2 regions of the Pseudaeromonas paramecii genome follow, and region 1 is predicted to be linked to the other one. Evidence: riboswitches for the same ligand, from Rfam matches in the RefSeq annotation. Region 1 holds a riboswitch; the other holds the start of a gene.
What was found. Region 1 has a riboswitch for lysine ahead of ABD847_RS04525 (Na+/H+ antiporter NhaC family protein). Riboswitches for the same ligand answer to the same signal wherever they lie in the genome.

Region 1 (4,139 bases):
AGCTGGTGCTGGACGAGCTGAAACGCCATCCCACCATGAAGGGGTTTCATCGACTGATCCGTTATCAATTGGCCGAGGCCAGAAGCCAGGAGGCGAGAGAAAGCCTCGGTTTGCTGGCCTCTTTGGTACAGGAACAGATCAACGTCAAGCCGGTGCATCGCTGCCGGCGTTGCGGTTTCTCGTCCCGCGTGATTTTTTGGCAATGTCCCTCCTGTAAGGGGTGGGGCACCATCAAGCCCATCCGTGGTTTGGATGGGGAATAAAAGCAGGAGTAGTTATGACAGATCCCAAGGTGATTGTGGCGCTAGATTATGCGGACGAGGCCGCTGCCCTGGCATTTGTGGCAAAGGTGGATCCCAGCCTCTGTCGTCTTAAGGTGGGCAAAGAGATGTTCACCCTGTTTGGCCCTCAGTTCGTGCGCCAGTTGGTGGGCAAGGGCTTCGATGTATTTCTTGATCTCAAGTTTCACGATATTCCCAATACGGTGGCCAAGGCGGTAGCGGCCAGCGCCGAGTTGGGCGTGTGGATGGTCAACGTGCATGCCAGCGGTGGTCTGCGGATGATGGAAGCCGCCAAGGCGGCCTTGGTACCCTATGGGGCGCGAGCGCCCAAACTGATAGCCGTCACCGTGCTGACCAGCATGGAACAAGGGGATCTGGCCCAGATAGGGCTCGATCTGGCACCGCAGGAGCAAGTATTGCGATTGGCCAGTCTGACCCACCAGGCCGGGTTGGACGGGGTGGTGTGTTCGGCACAGGAGGCTCAATTGCTCAAGGCGCGACTGGGAGCCGAGTTCTTACTGGTCACCCCGGGGATACGGCCGGCGGGAAGTGAGCAGGGCGATCAGCGTCGGGTATTGACGCCAGCCGAGGCGGTTGCTGTCGGGGCGGATTATTTGGTGATAGGGCGCCCCATCACTCAGGCGGTAGATCCCGTTGCCACCTTGCAAGCCATTAACGCCAGCCTGATCTGAGCCACTGAGCCCCCCCCAGCAAGAGACCAAACAGTGCGCCCAGCCAATGGGCGCCATCATAGACGGCCACCCCGATCAGACCGGCGGTGATGCCATCCTGATGCCAGTGATCCCATATTAATTTGATCAGCAGCCCCAGCAGCCAATAGATCTGCTGCCGATCTCCTCTGCGCAGACTGCTCAGGGCTCCGTAACAGAACAGGCCGTGCAGGGCCCCGGATAGTCCGACATACCGGTTGAGATGGGCATCGAAGCCCAAGATGGTCAGGTTGATCAAGGGCACCAGAAGCAGCAAGCAGCCAACTTGCTGTAGCAGGTTGCAACTGGGGCGGTAAATCCAACTGATCAGCAGCAAGCCTATGAGGTTCATCAACAGATGCAGGCTGTTGCTATGCACCAGCCCACCGGTCATGAGCCGCCACCAGGCGCCGTGGAGAATGGCCTGCCGTTGATAGGCTAAATCCATCACCTGACTGTGGATCAGCTGCAACAGTATCAGCGACAGCGAAAAACCCAGCATCAAGATGATGTCGATATGCCGTCGTCTGAATATTTGTGGGGGGCGATGCTCAATGAGGGGCATGGGTGTTCGACTGTAAAAAATAAGGCCGCAATTGCGGCCTTAATGACGAAATAAAAATTAGTTCTTCTCGATGAGAAAATCTTCGAGCTTGCCACCGGCTTCAATGTGCGTGCGAATAGCAACCGGTTGACGACCTTGACCGGTCCAGGTCTTCTCTTGGCCAGCTTCATCGGTATAACGATATTTAGCCGGGCGAGGAGCGCGTTTGCCTGCCGGCTTTTCAATGTCGCCCATCAATTCTTTGAGTTCAACCGGATCTATGCCATCGGCGCGAAGCATGTCCATATATTGGTTGATCTTGCGCTTGCGCTCCTCTTGGGCCTCGCGCTGGCTAGCTTCCTCATTGCGGCGTTCTTCTACCACAGCGGTCAGCTTTTCAAGTCCTTCTTCAAGCTGTTCTAGTGAGACTTCGCGTGCCGCAGCGCGCAAGCTGCGAATGTTCATTAAAACTTTCAGAAATTCAGACATGATCAAAACTCTCAGATAGGTGTTATGCGGGGATTTAAACGAAATTTATAAACAATATATTAATTAGTCAAGGATTCACTCTTAATAAAGTCTCGTAGATATTAACTTAATAAATTCAATTGGCATTAACCCAGAAATGCGATTCATGTGAGACTTGATTTTGCTAGCATGATTATCTTGACACCGCTGCTTTAGTGGATAGAATCACTGCGATTTACCTTTAGTAGAGGCGCGTTGCCTAAAAGTACCGGTTCAGAGGGTGATTCCTGTGAAGTTCCGGGAAAGGAGTCGACGCCGAAGTGGGTGTATGCATCATCATCGCCTGCTGGGGCCGTTTCGAAAAGGAACGGCACTGTCATAGTTGAACACTATGGAGCGCTACCGAAGGGGTTCTGTATATCACCTGCCTAGCAGGTTGCTTTTGCATCCCTCTTCTGTAGATCTCCGCCTAGATATAGGTGATATGAGATCATGGCTTTAGCCCAATATTCTGATTCTGTGCTGTCCCTACTGCCCCCGTTACTGGCGGTGGCGTTGGCCATTACCACGCGGCGGGTTTTGCTTTCCCTTGGCGTCGGGATACTGGCCGGTGCCATGCTGTTAAATATGGGCGCCCCTGGTGCTACGACCCAATATCTGGCCGACAAATTTATCAACATCGTTTGGAGTGAGGAGAGCTGGAACAGCTGGAATCTCAATATCATCGGTTTTTTGTTGCTGCTGGGGTGCTTAATCAGCCTGATGGCTATCTCTGGGGGGACTAGGGCCTTTGCCCTATGGGCCGAGCAGCGGATCCGCAGCCGTCGGCAGGCCAAGATGATGACGGGGCTGCTGGTCTTTTTGTTTTTCATTGATGACTACTTTCACAGCTTGGCGGTGGGCACCATCTGCCGGCCGGTGACGGATCGGCATGGCATCTCTCGCGCCAAGTTGGCGTACCTGCTGGATTCGACGGCGGCCCCTGTTTGCGTCTTGATGCCGGTCTCCTCCTGGGGGGCCTATATCATCGCCTTGATCGGCGGCATTCTGGCCTCCCATGGCCTTACCGGTCATAGCCCACTGGCGACCTTCGTGGCCATGGCCCCCATGAACCTGTATGCCGTCTTTACGCTGCTGATGGTGGCAGTGGTGGTGTTGCGGGATCTGGATCTGGGCAGCATGGCCCGTCATGAGGCGGCCGCCGCCCAGGGGCAGCTGTTCGATGCCGCCCGTGGCATACCGCCGGGGGCCTCTGCCGAGCTGCCGGAGTCCGAACGGGGGCAGGTCAAGGACTTGGCCTGGCCCATCGTTACCCTGGTAGTGGCCACAGTGTTCTTCATGATCTCGAGCGGGGCGAGCAAGCTGGCCGCCGATGGCACGGCCTTCTCACTGTTGAAGGCGCTGGAGAATACCGATGTTGGCTTGTCACTGGTTAAGGGCGGGGCAAGCGCCCTGCTGGTGGCCTGTGGTTTGGCCTTGCGCCTGGGGTTGCCGCTGGCCCACTGGGGCCTGGCCCTCAAACAAGGGCTGCTGGCCATGTGGCCAGCCATCCGCATCCTGATCCTGGCATGGGCTATCGGTGCCGTGATCCGCGACATCGAGACGGGTAAGTACCTGGCATCGCTCACCCAATCCGGACCGTCGGTGGCATTGCTGCCGGCCATGCTGTTTGTGCTGGCTGGTATCATGGCCTTTTCAACCGGTACCAGCTGGGGCACGTTTGGCATCATGCTGCCGCTGGCGGGGGATCTGGCCATGGCCAGCGAGCCTAGCCTGCTGCTGCCCATGCTCTCCGCGGTGTTGGCAGGCTCGGTGTTTGGCGATCACTGCTCCCCCATCTCGGACACCACCATCCTTTCTTCTACCGGTGCCGGTTGTCATCATATGGACCATGTGGTGACCCAGTTGCCTTATGCACTCTTGATCGCCTTGGCCTCTGTGCTGGGTTACCTGGCGCTGGGCTTTAGCGGCTCGGCCTTGCTGGGGCTGGCGGTGACGGGCCTAGTCTTGCTGCCTTGCCTGCTGTGGTGGGGGCGGCGGGCTGTGCTGCAACCGGCCTGAGCCTCATCATCTCAATCGGGCGCCCGTGGCTGACGGGCGCCCTTTTTTTTGACATCATGCGGCCCTTGCGTCGTA
Region 2 (4,139 bases), on a different contig from region 1:
TAAAGTACTCCTGCCAGCCGAAGGCCTTGAGTACCGGCAGCACCTCGTGCCGGTAAGCGCCGGTCACCAGCGCCAGACTGGCTCCCAGCTCTGCCAGGCCGGCCAGCAGTTCATCCGCCCCCGCCTCCTTGCGCGGCAGCGAGGTGGCCAGCAGGGTCATCAGGCGGTCCCCTTTGCGCGCGGCCAACTCTGCCGGCAACACGGCGAGTTTAAACTCCCGGGCCAACACGGCCGCCGTACTCAAGGTGCCCATGCCGGCAAAGCGCCGCAGGTACTCCTCCTCATCCAGCGCCGCACCAAATACCGACAACTCCTCGGCCCAGGCGGCATAATGCAGGGGCTCAGAGTCCACCAGGGTGCCATCAAAATCCAAACAGACTGCCATCTGCGTCATGCCATACTCCTTATTCCAGTGGCCATCAGGCCTGCCGCTGCCCTTTTATTAAAGAAGAGGTCGAGCCACCGCTCAAGCCTAAACCCAGCCCCATGCCTGGCCGATACACGGCAGCGGCCGGGATGTCACCCCAACACAATCAACATAAAAAGTCACTTTTAGTGACTATTTATACTTGCGCATCCTGGCATTTTTCCTCATCATAACGCCAGTTTTTCTGTTGGAATACCGGCCATGGTTCGCGAAAGAGATGCAGTATTGGTGAGCGCGTTTCGGCACTCGACTCCCTATGTCAATCATCACAGAGGCTCCACCTTTGTCATCATGATTGGCGGCGAAGCCATCGCCGATGAAAACTTCAACAGTATCGTCACCGACATCGCCCTGTTGCAGAGCCTGGGTATCCGGCTGGTGCTGGTGTTTGGCGCCCGGCCGCAGATCGATAACCAACTGGCCCAAGCCGGGATCCGCTCCCGCTTTCACAAGCGCATTCGCATCACCGACAGCGACAGCTTCCGCATCATCAAGCAGGTGTGCGGCGGTCTGCAGCTGGAGATCATGTCCCGCCTGTCCATGGGGCTGGTGAATACCCCCATGGCCGGCGCCCGGGTCAACGTGGTCAGCGGTAACTTTGTCACCGCCCAGCCGCTGGGGGTGGACGATGGCATCGACTACTGCCACAGCGGTCGGGTGCGCCGCATCGATACCCAGGGGATTGAGGGGCAGCTGAACAACAACGCCGTGGTGCTGATCTCTCCCATCGGCTTCTCGGTCACCGGCGAGAGCTTCAGCGTCAATGCCGAAGATCTGGCGGCCCAGGTGGCCATCCATCTCAAGGCCGATAAGCTCATCGCCTTCTGCTCCAACCAAGGGGTGGTAGGACACACGGGACAAGTGGTCTCCGAGCTCTTCCCCGAGCAGGCCGAGGAGTGCCTGGCCCAACTGGAGGCCCAGGGGGAAGATAGCTCAGGCACCGCCCGTTACATGCGCGCCGCCATCAAGTCTTGCCGGGCGGGCGTTCCCCGCAGCCACCTGGTCAGCTACCGCGAAGACGGCTCCTTGCTGCAGGAACTGTTCACCCGGGACGGTATCGGCACCCAGATAGTGCGGCAGAGTGCCGAGCAGGCCCGGCGTGCCACCATAGACGACATTGGCGGCATCCTGGATCTGATCCGGCCCATGGAGGAGGAAGGCATTCTGGTGCGTCGCTCACGGGAACAACTAGAGATGGAGATCGATCTGTTCCAGATCATCGAGCGGGACGGCATGGTCATCGGCTGCGCCGCCCTCTATCCCTTCCCCGAGGAAGGCATGGGCGAGATGGCCTGTGTGGCGATCCACCCTGACTATCGCAACTCCAACCGTGGCGATCGCCTGGTGGCCAAGGTCGAGGAGCAAGCCAGGCTGCAACGGCTGCAGAAGTTGTTCGTGCTGACCACTCGCTCCATTCACTGGTTCCGCGAGCGTGGCTTCGAACCTGTCGAGGTGGCGGATCTGCCGGTGGCCAAGCAGAAGCTGTACAACTACCAGCGCCGCTCGAAGATTTTGATGAAGTCGTTGTAATCTAGACAAAAAAAAGGCGGGGCCGCAATAGACTACGGCCCCGTTTTGGCAATGGAGATTTCTGGTTTCCACGCCGTGGACTATAGCAGCGGGATCTGGCTCATTAGGTGTCACTCGTCACATTTTGACGCCAGTGTTGCAACTGGTTAACAAAAAATCCCAGTCCAGATCACACTTTGAAAGTGTTTTCACTCAAGAAAAAAGGTTCCCACTGGCAACAGAAGGCATTTTTGCGCCAAGGCTGTTGACAGTCAGGGGATCCGCAAGTAAACCTTTACGCCCCGGTACTTGGTACCAGGACCAGAAGAGGCGCGTTGCCCAGGCAACCGGCAGGAGGAGCCAACTCCCATGATCGCCGGCCAGGGGGAGCAACGCCGAGGCACAGTACGCCGTTGGGGCAAGACTGTGTCGGCTGCGTGGGCTGAATCCCTCGGGCTGCCACCTGTTTTCGGGTGGAGTGCTTCTGGCAAGATGTTGACCTCTCCCCTCTTGCCTGACTGCACTCCCCTTGTTCGACGTGACTAACGCTGGCGATGGCCAGCAGACAAGGAGTTTGAGTTGAGTCAGCTTACTGTGGCCAAGTTTGGCGGCACCAGCGTCGCGGACGCCCATGCCATGGCACTGTGTGCCAAGATCGTGACCCAGAATCCCCAGACCCGAGTGGTCGCTCTCAGCGCCAGTGCCGGCGTCACCAACCTCTTGGTCGCCCTGGCTCAGGGCACCCTGAGCCAGGAAGAGCGCCAGGCCCACCTGACACGACTGACCCATATTCAAGACGCCATCCTGGATGCCTTGGGGCGGCCAGATGCGGCCTGCCAGCAGATCCAGACCATTTTGGCCGAGGTAGCCCAGCTGGCCGAACAGGCGGTGCAGGAAACCGATGCGGCCCTGGTGGATCGCCTGGTGGCCCAGGGTGAGCTGATGTCCACCCGTCTGTTTACCGAGCTCCTCACCCAGCAAGGGCACAAGGCCAGCTGGTTCGATGTGCGCCGCGTGATGCGTACCGACAGCCTGTTCGGCAAGGCCACCCCGGCCATTGAAGCCCTGCGCACCCTCTGCCAACAGGAACTCTCCCCGCTGCTGACGGATCACATCGTCATCACCCAGGGCTTTATCGGGGCCAATGCCGAAGGCCAGACCACCACCCTGGGTCGTGGCGGCAGTGACTACAGCGCCGCCCTGCTGGCCGAGGCCTTGAATGCCAGCGAGCTGGAAATCTGGACCGACGTGCCCGGCATCTATACCACGGATCCCCGGCTGGTCAGCTCGGCGCGGCCCATCGACGAGATCAGCTTCGCCGAAGCGGCGGAGATGGCCACCTTCGGCGCCAAGGTGCTGCACCCGGCCACCCTGCAACCGGCCCTGCGCAAAGGGATCCCGGTGTTTGTCGGCTCCAGCAAGGCCCCCGAAGCCGGTGGCACCTGGGTGCGCGGCAAGACCGACAGCACACCGCTGTTTCGGGCCGTGGCCCTGCGCCGTAACCAGCAATTGCTGACCCTGCAAAGCCCCAGCATGTTGGGGGCCTGCGGTTTCCTGGCCGAGGTGTTCAGCATTCTGGCCAAGCACCGCATCTCGGTGGATCTCATCACCACCTCAGAGGTGAGCGTCTCCCTGACCCTGGATCACACCGGCAGTCAATCCAGCGGCAAGAGCATGCTCAGTGACGCTGTGCTGGCCGAGCTGAGTGCCTTGTGTAAGGTGAAGGTAGAAGAGGATCTGGCCCTAGTGGCCCTGATCGGGAATCGCATGAGCGAGGTGAATGGCGCCGGCAGCCGGGTGTTTGACACCCTGGACGACGTCAACATTCGCCTCATCTGCTACGGGGCCAGCCCCCACAATCTTTGCTTCCTGGTGCGGGAGGCAGATGCCGTCAGCGTGGTGCAGCGACTGCACCAGCAGCTGCTGGGTTAAGCGCACTTTAAGTCCTTTTACTCCGTTGGGCGCAGCTTGTCTGCGCCCTTTTTTGTGCCCGTGTGGCGCCCCTGCTATGCTGGCCACCTCACCCTCAGCACGGAGTCACCTGACATGATCCTCTCCACCACCCCCACCCTGGAAGGCAAACAGATCCTCGAGTACCGCGGCATCGTCGTCGGTGAGGCCATACTGGGCGCCAATATCTTCAAGGATCTGTTTGCCGGCATCCGCGACATCATAGGCGGCCGCTCAGCCGCCTACGAAAAAG

Region 2: linked by a shared signal. The riboswitch ahead of lysC (lysine-sensitive aspartokinase 3) and the one ahead of ABD847_RS04525 (Na+/H+ antiporter NhaC family protein) in region 1 are both predicted to bind lysine.

The regions. Positions count from the first base shown of each region.
Region 1 is NZ_BAABFC010000006.1:93,494-97,632, forward strand. Features, by position in the region: gene lapB (lipopolysaccharide assembly protein LapB) at 1-263, shown strand, start outside; gene pyrF (orotidine-5'-phosphate decarboxylase) at 278-973, shown strand; gene rrtA (rhombosortase) at 954-1,493, opposite strand; gene ABD847_RS04520 (H-NS family histone-like protein) at 1,614-2,024, opposite strand; lysine riboswitch at 2,241-2,413, shown strand; gene ABD847_RS04525 (Na+/H+ antiporter NhaC family protein) at 2,496-4,064, shown strand.
Region 2 is NZ_BAABFC010000010.1:182,042-186,180, reverse strand. Features, by position in the region: gene ABD847_RS08070 (HAD family hydrolase) at 1-394, opposite strand, end outside; gene argA (amino-acid N-acetyltransferase) at 629-1,957, shown strand; lysine riboswitch at 2,254-2,428, shown strand; gene lysC (lysine-sensitive aspartokinase 3) at 2,516-3,868, shown strand; gene ABD847_RS08055 (heavy metal-binding domain-containing protein) at 3,983-4,139, shown strand, end outside.